2 regions of the Pseudarthrobacter sp. 902506025 genome follow, and region 2 is predicted to be linked to the other one. Evidence: predicted binding sites of a transcription regulator. Region 2 holds the regulator's gene; the other holds the start of a gene.
What was found. Region 2 encodes LexA, which represses DNA repair genes until DNA is damaged. Its sites were predicted from a motif close to TCGAACANNTGTTCGA; they were not measured.
Positions count from the first base shown of each region.

Region 1 (6,973 bases), on a different contig from region 2:
CTGGTGGACCGGGAGCTGGACGGCGCCCAGAACCGGCAGGACCTGCGCGACCTTCCCGTCGAGGGACTCTCCGAACTCCTGGCACACGCCGCCCGCGCCGCCGCCGTCACGGTGTCCCGCCCGGGTGCCAACCCGCCGACCCGGGAGGAACTCCACGGGGCAGAAGCCACGGAGGGTTAGAAGGTCCTAGAGCTGCGGGACGCAGGGACCGCTGCCCAGCAGGGCCAGTCCGGCGAGGTCACCCGCAGCGAAGTTCCTGACGCCCACGTTTTCCGCATACATCAGTTGCGTCGGATCATTCACGTGGTCCAGGCCCAGCACGTGTGCCAGTTCGTGCATGATGATGGCGCGCACCTCCGCCGCGCCGTCCGGGCGGCTGGCGATGATGCCGGCAAGGTCAGGGGCATCAAGGCGCACCTGGCCGGCTTCGAGGACCAGCGGCTGCCCGGCGGCCTCCACGTAACCGCTCCCGCCAAGGCCGGCAACATTCCCGGCAAGGCCCGGCGTTTCCGCGGGCGTTGACCAGGCGATGAGTACCGGTACCCACCGCTTTCCGTAGCGGTCCGGCTGGAAAGCGGACCGGTCATCCGACGGCGCTTCCGTGGTGGGTCCGTCATAGACAAACTGCAGGCCGGAGGCCTGGGAGACTGCTGCCACTGCCTCCCGGACCAGGACATCGCCACCCGGCAGCGCGTTGTCCGGCCGGACAACGTAATGGACCGGGCGGCACGGATCGTACGCGACCAGCCGCTGGCCCTCTTTCGGCGACTCCTGCAGCACAAAGGCAGCGGAGCCCGTACTTGCGGGTGGCGTGCCCAGGGGTGCGGAGGCTGCCTCATGCCCCGGCGGCGGCATTTTCGCCCCGGGCAGGTAGGGGGCTGCGGCGGGAAGAACCACGCGGTCGAACAGTGTCGGCGCGAAGTACAGGCAGACCACCAGGGCGATCCCAAGGACTGTCCGCAACCGGATCGTCCCCAACGGGGCGGTCCGCTTCGACCGGAACCCTTCTTTTCCCGCCCTGCTCCGGAACTTCTTCCGCCGCCCTTGACCGGCTTCAGCACTGCGCCAGGGCGAAGGAGCCTCCGCCCGTCCGTACGCTTCATCGATGGCCCATTGCGGGATGCGTCCACTGGGGGAGCGCCGGACGTTTGGCGGCGCGAACCCGCCGGGCATGTCCCGATGAGACTTATCGTCATTCCCGAAGCCGTGCACCGGCACCCCCTGATTCCTGCCGCCCGCCGGCCAACCCTCCCAGCCTAGGGGCGGGCTGCCCGGCCTTGCCGCGGGAAAGGCGCAGGATTTGAGCAAGAAAGGCGGCCCCGGATGCAGGCCGCTCCGGGGCCGAAGTGGAGGCCCGAGGCCACATCGATTGCTCCGTAGACGCCGTTATGAGGGGTCAAAAGGGCGTTTACGGAGCAATCGATGAGGCTTTACTCCTTGCCGAGTCCTGCTGCCGGGGTCTTTCCGGTCGAGACGCTGTTGAGGGCGCGCAGGTCGAAGATGCCGGTGATGTCGGCCTGCTTGGTGGTGCCTGCGGTCACGCCGTCGGCCAGGAGCTTCTGGTAGGTTCCGGCCAGCGGGTCAACGGTGAAGACGATGTTCTTCAGGGAGCGGTCAATGACATCCGCCTTCAGTTCGGCGCCGGCTGCTTCCTTGAGGGCTGCATTGATGACGGTGGCCTTGTCGCCGGCTGAAGCGCTGTTGAGCCATTCGACCGACTTCGCGTGGCCCTTCAGGAGTGCCTTGACGGTGTCCGGGTGGTCTGCCGCGAACTTCTGGTTCACGATCAGGATGGTGGTGGGGAACTCGCCCGGCTTGCCGGACAGCGAACCGTCCCACAGGTCCTTTTCGTCCACCAGCACCTTCGCGCCGGCATTCAGCACCAGGCGTGACGCCCACGGCTCAGGCAACCACGCGCCGTCGAGCTTTCCGTCCTGGAACAGCTTGAGGGTCTGGGCGTTCTCCGTGGGGTTGATGGCCACGTCACCGCTGCCGTCCACCCCGGTCTTGTACCCCTGGGAGGAGAGCCAGGCGCGCAGGGCCACGTCCTGGGTGCCGCCCAGCTGCGGGGAGGCGAGCGTCTTGCCCCGGAGGTCGGCGGCGGAGGTGATGTCCGGCTTGACCACCAGCTGCGCCCCGCCGGCTGCGGCGCCGGCAATGATGTTGATCGACTGGCCCTGGCTCTTCACGAAGGAGTTGATGGCCGGGTTCGGCCCAATGTAGGTGGCGTCGATGGCCCCTGCGTTCAGGGCTTCGATTGCCGCTGGGCCGGCGTTGAACACCTGGGTGCTGAGTTTGGTGCTGCCGAGTTCATCCTTGATGAGGCCTTTGCTGACGCCCACGAGGGCCGGGGCATGCGTGACGTTTCCAAAGTAGCCGAGCTTCAGTTCGGCCGCGGGGTTGCCTGACGGGGCAGCCTCCTGCGAGGCTGCCGGTGTCCCGCTGTTCACGGCGGACGCGACGGCGGCGCCCCCACCGATGAGGGCCAGGACGGCTGCCGCGATTCCGATCTTCAGGCCGAGCGGGCGTGTGGGCTTGGCGGGCTGCCCGGCGACAATGCGGGTGGAGCCGTGCTGGTCTTCCGGACTCTTGTCCTGCTGGTTTGCCATGGGGAAATCCTTTGCTGGGGTGGATGCTGAGACGAGATTACGGAGCGCCCAGCGGCCCCACAATCGATCCCGTAGCGGGCGTTCACGCGGCGACGCGAACGCTCAACGCGGCGTAGTGCGGCGTCAAAAATCGTCGTGCGGGGACGCTGTTCGGAGGTCCGGTGGAGGAGGCCCTGTTCGACGCCGGGACGCAACGGCGGCCTTGGTTGCCATCAGTAGGTGCGGGCCGTGATTCGCGTGCTGCATTGTGGGTACGTGCACGGCATGGGGATTTTGTAAAACTAATCAAGGAGACTCTCATGTTGCTTTGGATTGCCATCATCATCGCCGTTCTCTGGCTTCTCGGATTGCTCGCGAACATTGGCGGCGGCCTGATCCACATTCTGTTGGTTGTCGCAGTGGTGGTCCTGATCTTCCACTTCGTCCGTGGCAGGTCCCGCGTCTAGCAACCCCGCGTCCCCGCCGCCGGCCCAGCGTCCGGCGGCGGGAACCGTCGGCTCCAGGCCGCCTTGCAGCCCCAGGCCGCCTTGAGCTCTTCAGGCGCCTGACCCCTCACGCCGCCTTGACCAGGGGAAGCTCGTCCCAGTGCGTTGTATAGCGGGGCGAGCGCATGTCACGTTTCATGGTCCAGTCCAGCCCGGATTTGATGCCCGCGTGCCCCAGCCCGATGGTGCCCCGCCCGAAGCGGCGGCTCACATCCTCAAGCAGCGGCCCGATGCCGCGTTCCTCATGCCGGTTCTCGAAGGGCTCCAGGGGCGGCTGGTTTCCCGTGGGCCGCAGGTCGGTGAGCATCAGCCCCGCCTTGGCGTATTTGAGCCCGTCCCGGATACTGGGCAGCAGCGCATGCGCCGCCCTGGTGAGCAGCAGCGGATCCGCCGTAGGCATGGGCAGCGGGACGCATACAGACGGGTACGCCTGCTCGTGGTCCCGGAAGGGGGACGTGGCAGCAAACGCCGTCAGGACCTTTGCCTGCAGCCCGTGCTTTGAGAGCCTGGCGCTCGCCTGCTGCCCGTAGATGCTGAGCACCTCCCGAAGCCCGGCGGCGGTGGTCACAGGGGTGGCGAAAGAGCGGGAAAAGATCAGCTGGTCGCGGCCGATGCGCTCTTCTTCCATTGGGATGCAGGGGGTGCCCCGCAGTTCCAGGACCGTGCGCATCAGCACCACCGAGAACTTATTCCTGATCATTACCGGATCCGCCCTGACAAGGTCCTGGACAGTGACGATGCCCAGCACATTGAGGCGCTTTGTGAGCCGCCCGGCAATGCCCCAGATCTCATTGACAGGAAGCCGGGACATCAAACCCTCCCGCACGTCAGCCGGAACGCATTCCCACAGGCAGACTCCGCCAAAGGCGGGATTGTTCTTGGCCCATTTATTGCAGAGTTTCGCCAGGGTTTTAGTGGGGGCGATGCCAACGCACACGGGAACCCCCACGTGCCGCCGGACTGCCTCTTTCATCCTCCGGCCAAGGGACAGCAGCTCGTCCGGGGTGCCCTTGACGCCCAGGAATGCCTCGTCGATGCTGTAGACCTCCAGCCAGGCCGAGTACCTGCCCAGCAGTTCCATTACGCGGGAGCTGATGTCGCCGTACAGCTCATAGTTGCTGGATTTTGCCACCAGGCCCCACTCCTTGGCCCGCGGCGCGAGTTTGAACCACGGTTCGCCGGTGGCGATGCCCAGTGCCTTCGCTTCCGGGGAACGGGTCACGGCGCAGCCGTCATTGTTGGAGAGCACCACCAGCGGCCGCCCTTCCAGGGAGGGGTCGAAGGCGCGCTCGGCGGAGGCGTAGAAGCAGTTGACGTCCACGTGCGCGATCTGCGGCATCTGCCGCATGTGGACGGGCTTAGCCATGCTGGTCCCCAAGCGCGGGCAGCTCAGACATGGTGCAGGCACCTGGTGGCAACGCCCCAGATGGTCAGCTCGGACAGTGCGGGCACGTGGATGTCCGGGTACTTGGGGTTCTCCGCCTGCAGCACCACGCCAGTGCGGGTGATGCGCAAGCGCTTGACCGTCAGTTCCCCGTCCAGGACGGCGATCACCACGGCCCCGTCCCTGGGCTCGAGGGCACGGTTGACGATCAGTTCGTCCCCGTCGCTGATGCCGGCACCCTCCATGGAATCCCCCGTCACCCGGACCACGAAGGTGCTGGTGATGTCCTTGATCAGGTGCGCGTTCAGGTCGATCCGGCCGTCGAAGTAGTCCTGTGCCGGCGACGGAAAGCCCGCCGCCACCGCGACCGGGGAAATCAGCACCGAGAACAACGAGGCGCCCGCGTCTATCACGCGGGGACCGACAATAACGCCCACAACACACCTTTATTCGAAAATATGTTCGATAGTTTCAGTGTAGCCCCGAGGGCTGACAACGGGCAGTCCCGCTCGGGGGACTAGACTCAGGCCACTGTCTGCTCTGGGGGGGGAAACGATGCGGTTGGTACGGCTTTGGTGGATTGCGGCGGCGATGACGCCGGGACTGGCGGGGTGCGCGTACAGCGAGGTACCCGAGGGGCAGGCTCCAGTGCCGTCGCCCCGGCCACCGCTGCCGCCCAGCCCGGCGCCGATCCGCGTGCTTCCGGGGTGGAAGACATGCGCCAGTGGTCCCAGGAGCAACTGCAGCCCAGGTTGCCCGGCGAGTTCGCCGGTTCCACCAGCTCGAACACCACGGTCAGCTTCGGATTCACTGGCGCGGAACCGGGTCGCTATGAGGTGCATTTCACCTGCGAGGGTCCGGTGACGGCAGAGGTTTCGCTTGCCAGCCAGGCCGGCGCCGAAGTCCTTCCCCCGCTGCAGGTCCCCTGTGACGGGAACATCTTCAAAACGCAGGTGGCGCTCGCCGTCCGGGGAGTGGACTTCGTCATGACTCCGGAAGGCGGAGCAGAGGGCCGTTACGCCTTCCGGCTGGTGCCGGCCTCCGCGAAGCCTCCCACCACGGTGCTGCCGGGAACGGATGGGCTGAAGGCCGTGGTCCGCTCCAGTCAGACGTCCGCAACGGGACCCGAGGTGGAGCTCAAGGGCCACATGGACAGGGACGGGGCCGGATGCGTCATCCTGCAGGCTGCCGACGGGAACGATTACACCCTGATCTTCCCCGAAGGAACCAGTTTCGACGCTGAAACGCTGGTAATGCCCGGCGGCCAGCGTCTTGCCGCCGGCGCCCCGGTAGTCCTCAAGGGCACCCGCGCCCCGGCCGATGAAAGCCTAAGCATGTGCCTGAACTACGCCCGGCTCCTGTCCGTGGAATCGGCGCACGGGAGCCAACCGCCCACGTAGACTTGCAGGATGCGGTTGGTAGCAAGCGATATTGACGGAACGATCCTCGGACACGACGGAAAAATCAGTGACCGCACCATCCGTGCCTTCCACGCCTGCCGGGATGCCGGCGTCGAACTGGTGTTTGTGACCGGCCGCCCGCCCCGCTGGCTGCACCCCCTGGAGGAACAGCTGGGCCACACCGGCCGGGTGATCTGCTCCAATGGTGCCGTCGTGTGGGATCTTGAAGCGGACCGCCTGGTCTCCGCCCGCACACTGGCCATCGAGACCGTCCTGGAAGCCCGCCGCATCATCAAGGGGCTCCGCCCGGCTGCGCTGTTCGCCGCGGAAACGCTCACCGGATTCCACCTGGAACCGGGCTTCATCGAAAACGAGTCCAGCGAACTTCTCGCCGAATTCACCCCGGCGCCGCTGAAGCAAACCCTCACGGACGATGACTCCGTGGTCAAGTTCCTCGCCATCGTCCGCGACGGCACTCCGGACGACTTCCTCGCCGAGGTGGCGCCCGCCGTCGAACACCTGGCCGCCACCACCCACTCCTCCCCGGGCGTTGCGATGCTGGAACTGTCGCTGCCCGGCGTGAACAAGGCCGTCACGCTTGCAGAATACGCACGCGCACTGGGCATCGACGCCGCAGACGTGGTGGCCTTCGGCGACATGCCCAACGACATCGAGATGCTCCGCTGGGCCGGTCATGGGTACGCGATGGCCAGCGGCCATCCGGAAGCCATCCGCGCGGCCGGGCAGCAGGCGCCGCATTTTGACGACGACGGCGTGGCCCAGGTTTTGGAGGCCCGGCTCGCTGCCCTGGGCGTCCAGTTTTCCTGACGCCCGGGCTGTCCCGGACCCGGCACCCCCATTTTCACAGCTTGCGCTCACCTGGCGTTTACCTTCCCTGCGTAGCGTGAAGCGTGGAGAGCAGGCACCCTCCCGCCGGCTCGAAGGGGGCAATGATGGCACGAAACGTCAGGCAGCACGCGGCCGATGCGCCGCAGCGCAAAGCAACGCCCGCTCCGCACTGGAAACAGTTGCGCCAGGGTGACCGGGTCCGGGTCCTGTTCGCGCCCGGATTCGAGGCAGGCGGCGTGGTGGACA
Region 1 is NZ_JBFBKW010000004.1:192,014-198,986, reverse strand. It holds gene AB0280_RS10795 (carbohydrate kinase family protein) at 1-180, shown strand, start outside; gene AB0280_RS10790 (matrixin family metalloprotease) at 187-963, opposite strand; gene AB0280_RS10785 (ABC transporter substrate-binding protein) at 1,431-2,609, opposite strand; gene AB0280_RS10780 (lmo0937 family membrane protein) at 2,909-3,055, shown strand; gene AB0280_RS10775 (Y-family DNA polymerase) at 3,162-4,460, opposite strand; gene AB0280_RS10770 (LexA family protein) at 4,484-4,915, opposite strand; gene AB0280_RS10765 (hypothetical protein) at 5,090-5,878, shown strand; gene AB0280_RS10760 (HAD family hydrolase) at 5,888-6,706, shown strand; gene AB0280_RS10755 (hypothetical protein) at 6,832-6,973, shown strand, end outside.
Region 1: AB0280_RS10770 (LexA family protein) is a predicted target of LexA. The motif match lies at 4,929-4,944, and genes of this name have one in related genera.

Region 2 (6,973 bases):
TGTGGGAGAAGAAGTGGTTCAAGGCGTCCAGCGCCGCAATATCAAGTCTAGGCGTGAAGCGCGGCGTGGCCGGCAAGGATGCGTTCCAGGGAGGTCAGGAAGGCTGTGGTTTCCGCCTCAGTGCCCGCCGTGACCCTGAGGTGGCCGGGGATGCCCACATCCCGGATGAGCACGCCGGCGTCAAGGAGTTCCTGCCAGACCTGGTGCGGGTTTTCCAGGCCGCCGAAAAACACGTAGTTGGAGTCCGACGCTGCGGGCTTGAGTCCCATCCGGGTCAGCTCGGCCACGATGCGGTCCCGCTGCTTCTTGATGTCCTGGACGTCGGCCATGAGCGCTTCGCGGTGTTCAAGGGCCGCAAGGGCGGTGGCCTGGGTGATGGCGGACAGGTGGTACGGCAGGCGCACCAGCCGCAGGGCGTCGGCCACCTCGGGGGCGGCGGCCATATAGCCGAGCCGTGCACCGGCCAGGGCGAAGGCCTTGCTCATGGTGCGGGAGACGATGAGCCGCTCACGGCCGGGCAGGAGCGTCAGTGCGCTGGGCGTGCCGTCGTGTGCGAACTCGTGATAGGCCTCATCGACGATCACGATGGCCTGGCTGTCCGCGCCGGCGTCGTAGACGGCTTCCACGACGTCCAGGCCGAGCCCGGTCCCGGTGGGATTGTTGGGCGAGCAGAGGAACACGATGTTCGGCTGGAGTTCCTTGACCTGGCGTGCGGCGGACTCGGCGCTGAGGTCATAGCCTTCCGCGCGTTCCCCGGTGATGTACTGCGTGTCCGTTCCGCTGGCCAGCAACGGGTACATAGAGTACGTGGGCGGGAAACCAAGGGCGGTGCGGCCCGGGCCGCCAAACGCCTGGAGGATCTGCTGCAGGACCTCATTGGAACCGTTCGCTGCCCACAGGTTGGTTTCGTCGAGCCCATGCCCGAGGTATTCCGCCAGGGCCTTACGCAGCGCCGTGAACTCGCGGTCCGGGTAGCGGTTGAGGCCCGCGGCGGCTTCCGTAACGGCAGCGCTGATGGCGGCCCGCACATCGGCGGGAACACCATGGGTGTTTTCGTTGACGTTCAGCAGGATGGGGACGTCCAGCTGGGGGGCCCCATAAGGAGTCAGGCCGCGAAGGTTGCTGCGGAGGGGAAGCCGGTTCAGACGTTCTAGCTGCTGGTTCACCTGAACAGTTTAGTTGCCGCGGCAACCGCCGGAAAATGTGACGGTTGCTGCCCAGCCCCGGCAGCCCACTCAGTGCGTGGGAACGAACAGCTGCTGGCCCGGAAGGACGGTGCCGGCGTCGAGGTTGTTGAGCTGGACGATGTCTGCCACGACGTCGCGGGCGTCCCGGTCCGGCGCGACCGTACCGGCAATGGCCCACAACGATTGTCCGGGCTGCACCGTCACCGTCACGGTGGGGGTCACTGCGAGGTCCGCAGCCGAATCCGAGGCCTTGGCCGGGGAATGGAAAAACCCGGCGAGTGACAGCAGGAGAACAGCCAGGACTACGAGCGGAACCCCGATCAGGACGATCCTCCCCCGGCGGGTCAGCCGCAGGGGTGCAGACGAAGGTGAAACCTGGTGAAGAGATAAAGCTGACATGAACTAAGCCCTCCTGGACTTGCCGTGCTGCCCGGGTGTCCGCCCGCCAACGCCCCTTGCCGTTCCGTACCGCCGCCGCGCACATCTTCCGGCCGCGTATTCGAAGGAGTCATCTACTGGTTAGAACACATATTCGAACTTTGCTGATTAAGTTTTAGCACCTATCAACGAACATTGTCGAGACTCGCTAGAACAAATGTTTGAAAAAGCACTATGGCTGGCCTAGTTTTGGAACCAGGAACAAGCACTCCTGAAGTTGAACAGCAGGGTCTGACAATGACAGCGGGAGTCCTTCCACCGGCACCGCGGAACAGCGCCCGGCGGGAGGTTCGGCGGCAAGCGAAAGGCAATGGCGAATATGGCAGCAGCAGCCGCCGGGGGCAGGACCGTCCCGCAATCCAAGAGGACCACCAAGGGGCTGACTCCCCGGCAGAAGAAGATCCTCGAGACCATCCAGCGCTCCGTTAACGAGAACGGGTATCCGCCGTCCATGCGGGAAATCGGCGACACGGTGGGCCTTGCCAGCCTGTCAAGCGTGACCCACCAGCTCTCGCAGTTGGAAAAGCTGGGCTACCTTCGGCGCGACCCCAAGCGGCCGCGTGCCATGGAAGTGTTGATGCCGCTCACGCTCGATGGCGGGGGCAAAGGCGGGGGCACGCCTGCCGCGCCCCAGGCCGCAGGGGGCGGCGCCACAGTCACGGAGCTGCCCACTGCACTGGACACGGCCATGGTTCCGCTGGTCGGCCGGATTGCCGCCGGTGGCCCCATCCTTGCCGAACAACTCGTCGAAGACGTCATGCCGCTGCCCCGCCAGCTGGTTGGCCAGGGTGAACTTTTCATGCTCAAGGTGGCTGGCGATTCCATGGTGGATGCCGCCATTTGCGATGGCGACTGGGTAGTGGTGCGGCGCCAGGCTGACGCCGCCAACGGGGACATTGTCGCTGCACTGCTGGATGACGAGGCCACCGTAAAGACCTTCCGCCAGCGCGATGGCCACACCTGGCTGCTGCCGCAGAACACCCAGTACGAACCGATCCTGGGTGACCATGCCACCATCATGGGCAAGGTCGTCTCGGTCCTGCGTTCGCTCTAGCCCCGAACGCCTGCGCGGCATCCGCGCAGGCGTTGTCCGGCGGTTCCCAGGACGCGCCGGATCTCAGGACGCGTCGGCGCCCAGCCTGCTAAGGGCTGCCAGTGCCTTGGCGCGGTCAGTGGTGGCCCAGAACGGCGGGAGGGCGCCGCGCAGGAATCCCGCATAGCGTTCGGTGGCCAGCCGCGAGTCCAGGACTGCCACCACACCCTTGTCGCCGGTTGACCTGATCAGGCGGCCGGCCCCCTGGGCGAGCCGGATCGCAGCGTGCGTGGCGGAAACAGACATGAAACCGTTTCCGCCTGCCTGCGCCACGGCTCGCGAACGCGCCGTCATGAGGGGGTCGTCCGGCCGCGGGAACGGGATGCGGTCAATCACGACCAGCCGGCAGGATCCACCGGGAACATCAACGCCCTGCCACAGGGACATGGTTCCGAAGAGGCAGGTGTCCGGCTCGTCCGCGAATTGTTTGACCAGGGCGGTCATGGTCGACTCCCCCTGGCAGAGGACAGTCATGCCGAGCTTCGGGCGGAGGGCATCGGCAGCTTCCTCAGCCGCCCGCCGCGACGAGAACAGGCAGAGCGCTCCCCCGTTGGAGGCCTTGATGAGCGCTTCGAGTTCGGCCAGGGCCTCCGGGGAAACACCCCGGCCAGGCTTGGGCAGGTGGCCGGCAACATAAAGGATGCCCTGTTTCGGGTAGTCGAAGGGCGAACCAACATCCACGCCCGTCCAGCTGGGCGCGCCGTCACCAAGCAGGCCCAGGCCTCCCGCGGCCGGTTCGAACGCGGAACCGATCGCCAGGGTGGCGGAGGTCAGCACCACGGTATGGTCGGCGAAGAGCCCTTCCCGCAGCCTCCCGGCGACGGAAAGCGGTGCAATGTTGACCAGGACTGGAGCACTGTCATCGGGCTGCGAATAGCCTTGGCCCGGATCAAAGGTGCTGGCGCGGGAGAACCACACCACCTCCCGGTTTTCGCGGGCGGCAATCAGCCGCTCGCAGAGTTCCAGGATGAGCATCAGCCGGGAACGGGCCAGCTGCCGCCCGCCGTCGGCCGTGGTGTTGCTGTCCCCTTTGGAATCGGACAACGCAGCCCGGCACGCTTCACGCAGCTGGTCCACGCAGTCGAGTTGCTCGTCGTTCAGGCCGTTGGGGAGCAGTCCGTTGGGCGCGCCCGCGAGGGCCATTTCCAGGTTGGCAGCTGCGGCGTTCAGCGCATCAACGGTGATGGCGGTATGTTTCCGCGCGCCGGAAGCGGCGGCGTGGACCATGGCGACGGACAGCTGCCCGGATACGGCACCGGTCACCCGGTCCTGCAGTTCGTGGGCTTCGTCCACCACCACGACGTCGTATTCGGGCAGGACTGCCAGTCCCTCGAACGCGCTCACGGCCAGCATGGCGTGGTTGGTCACCACCACGTCGGCCTCGGCGGCATCCTGCCGGGCAAGCTCACTGAAGCACTCGGCGGCCATCGGGCATTTTTGCGCCCCGAGGCACTCCATCGAGGTAACGGAAACCTGCCGCCAGGCACGGTCGGTCACGCCAGGCAGCAGCTCGTCGCGGTCGCCGGTGGCCGTCTTCTCCGCCCACTCGCGCAGCCGCACCACTTCCTTGCCCAGCTGCGACGACGGCCCGCCCACCGAGGCGGCGAAGTGCGGAACGCTGGTGTCCTCCCCCAGGGAGAAGAGCTGCCCTTCCGACGGTTCCTCGGAGGGGAACCCGCCTTCAAGCTTGTGGCGGCACACGTAGTTGGACCTGCCCTTGACCAGGGCCACCTTGACCGGCCGGTCCAGCGCCGGCGTGATGTTCTTCAGGAGCCGGGGCAGGTCCCGGCCCACGATCTGGGTCTGGAGCGCCAGGGTCGCCGTGGAGACCAGCGCGGGCTTGTTGCTTTCCAGGGCATGGGCGATCAGCGGTACCAGGTAGGCCAGCGATTTGCCGGTTCCGGTGCCGGCCTGGACCAGGAGGTGGTTTCCGGTTTCGATGGCCCGGGCCACCTGGCGGGCCATTTCGTGTTGTCCGGTGCGGCTTTGTCCGCCCATGCCGGCGACGGCGCGGTCGAGCAGTTCGATAACGAACTGCTCGCCGGCCGTCTGCGCAGCTTCGCCGGCAGCGGGATCAGTCATTGACGACGAATTGTTCCAGTTCGGACGCGAGGCCCTCCCGGACCATCACCGCAGCCCTGGTACCGGCTTCGATGTGGTCCAGGCTGAGGATCTCGGCGTCTGACTCGTGGAGCTTGCTGATCAGGTCCCCGCGGTCGTACGGGATGAGCAACTCCATCTTGACCGATGGCCGGGGAATGGATTCGCTGATGGCCTTCAGCAGTTCCGGGATGCCCTCCCCGGTCCTGGCCGAGACCACCACGTGCCGCGGCTCGCGCTGCTTCAGCCGCTCCACCACGAAAGGGTCCGCCGCATCGGCCTTGTTCAGGACGATGATCTCAGGGACCTTGCGCGCGTCGACTTCGCTGAAGACCTTCCGGACCGCGGCGATCTGCCCTTCGGGATCGGGGTGCGAAACGTCCACCACGTGCAGGATCAGGTCCGAGTCCGCCACCTCTTCCAGGGTGGAGCGGAAGGCTTCCACCAGCTGGGTGGGCAGCGAGCGGACGAATCCGACGGTGTCGGCCAGGGTGTACCCCAGGCCGTCAGCGGTTTCGGCCTTGCGGACGGTGGGATCCAGCGTGGCGAACAGCGCGTTCTCCACGAGGACTCCTGCGTCCGTGAGCCGGTTGAGCAGCGAGGACTTGCCGGCGTTGGTGTACCCGGCGATGGCCACGGAGGGTACTTCATTACGACGACGGTTGGCCCGTTTGGTCTCGCGTGCCGGCTTCATTGCGGCGATTTCGCGCCGCAGCTTGGCCATGCGGGTACGGATCCGGCGACGGTCCAGTTCGATCTTGGTCTCACCGGGACCACGCGAGCCCATGCCGGCGGCGGCGCCGCCCACCTGGCCGCCGGCCTGGCGGGACATCGACTCGCCCCAGCCGCGCAGGCGGGGAAGCAGGTATTCCAGCTGGGCCAGTTCCACCTGTGCCTTGCCTTCGCGGCTCTTGGCATGCTGGGCGAAGATGTCCAGGATCAGGGCTGTCCGGTCGATGACCTTGACCTTGACGATGTCTTCGAGGCCACGGCGCTGGGAGGGTGCCAGTTCGGCGTCCACCACCACGGTGTCCGCGCCGGTGGCCATGACGATGTCCTTCAGTTCCTGGGCCTTGCCGGAACCCAGGAACGTCCCGGGGTCCGGCTTGTCGCGGCGCTGCACCAGGCCGTCGAGGACTTCCGAACCCGCTGTCTCGGCCAGGGCGGCCAGCTCACGCAGTGAGTTTTCGGCGTCGGCCAGCGTCCCCTCGGACCAAAGCCCGGCCAGGACCACGCGTTCCAGGCGCAGCTGGCGGTATTCAACCTCGGTGACGTCCTCAAGCTCGGTGGACAGACCCGCCCTGCGGCGCAGTGCACGCCGTTCCTCGAGGTCCTGCTGGTCGCCGTCGTACGTTGAATGTTCTTCGTCGAGCCGGGAAATGGCTTGCGCCTTGCCAAACACGGCCTTTCCGCTGCCGCCTTCACCGCCGGACGTGCCGGCATTCCTGGCAGGGACGTCCTTGGCGAGGATCCGGTCGATGACAGCCTGGATCTCCTGCGGACTCATGTCCTGGGTGGCTGGATCGGAACCGGAATTGGGCTGGCTGGTCATGGTCTCCTTTGAAGATTCGGCAGTTCCAGAATAGTGCTGATTGGCTCGAAGTTGATAAGTATTCGCGTTGGGCTGACGGCCTGCGGTCATTCAGTTCTCCTGGTTGTTTCGCCGCCGGCTGCGATGCCGGGGCTCGAAGGCCGCGTCAGGACGGCGGCAGGGCTGGGACAGCCGGACCAAAGGCAGGAAGTGCAGCAGGGGGCTGACTTTCGAGTTGTGTCCGGCGGCCGGGCGGGCGGGGAAGCCTGGCCGGTGCGCAAAAGCGGAAGGTATGGAAACCTGCGTCGCTGCGGGACGGACTGTCGCGGGAGGACAGTGTGCGGGACGGGCGCGGCCCGTACCAGCTACTCGAAGATCAGGAACATGTATGCCAGCGTAGCAGAGGGGCTGCGGGCCGGTTTCCCATTACGCTGCAGGGGGAACTACTCTGGCCAGTTATGGAGTCCGCACACTATTTCAGCTCGTCACCTGCCGGCCCCTTTACCAGGAAGCCCCTGACGGTGGAATTGGCCGGTGAGACGCGGCGGCTCCAGACCTCCCAGGGGATCTTCAGCCCCGACGGCATCGACAAAGGCACCGCGGTGCTCCTGGCCGGGGTCCCGG
Region 2 is NZ_JBFBKW010000006.1:41,179-48,151, forward strand. It holds gene AB0280_RS12725 (histidinol-phosphate transaminase) at 48-1,166, opposite strand; gene AB0280_RS12730 (LysM peptidoglycan-binding domain-containing protein) at 1,236-1,586, opposite strand; gene lexA (transcriptional repressor LexA) at 1,945-2,679, shown strand; gene AB0280_RS12740 (ATP-dependent DNA helicase) at 2,743-4,800, opposite strand; gene hflX (GTPase HflX) at 4,793-6,370, opposite strand; gene AB0280_RS12750 (class I SAM-dependent methyltransferase) at 6,808-6,973, shown strand, end outside.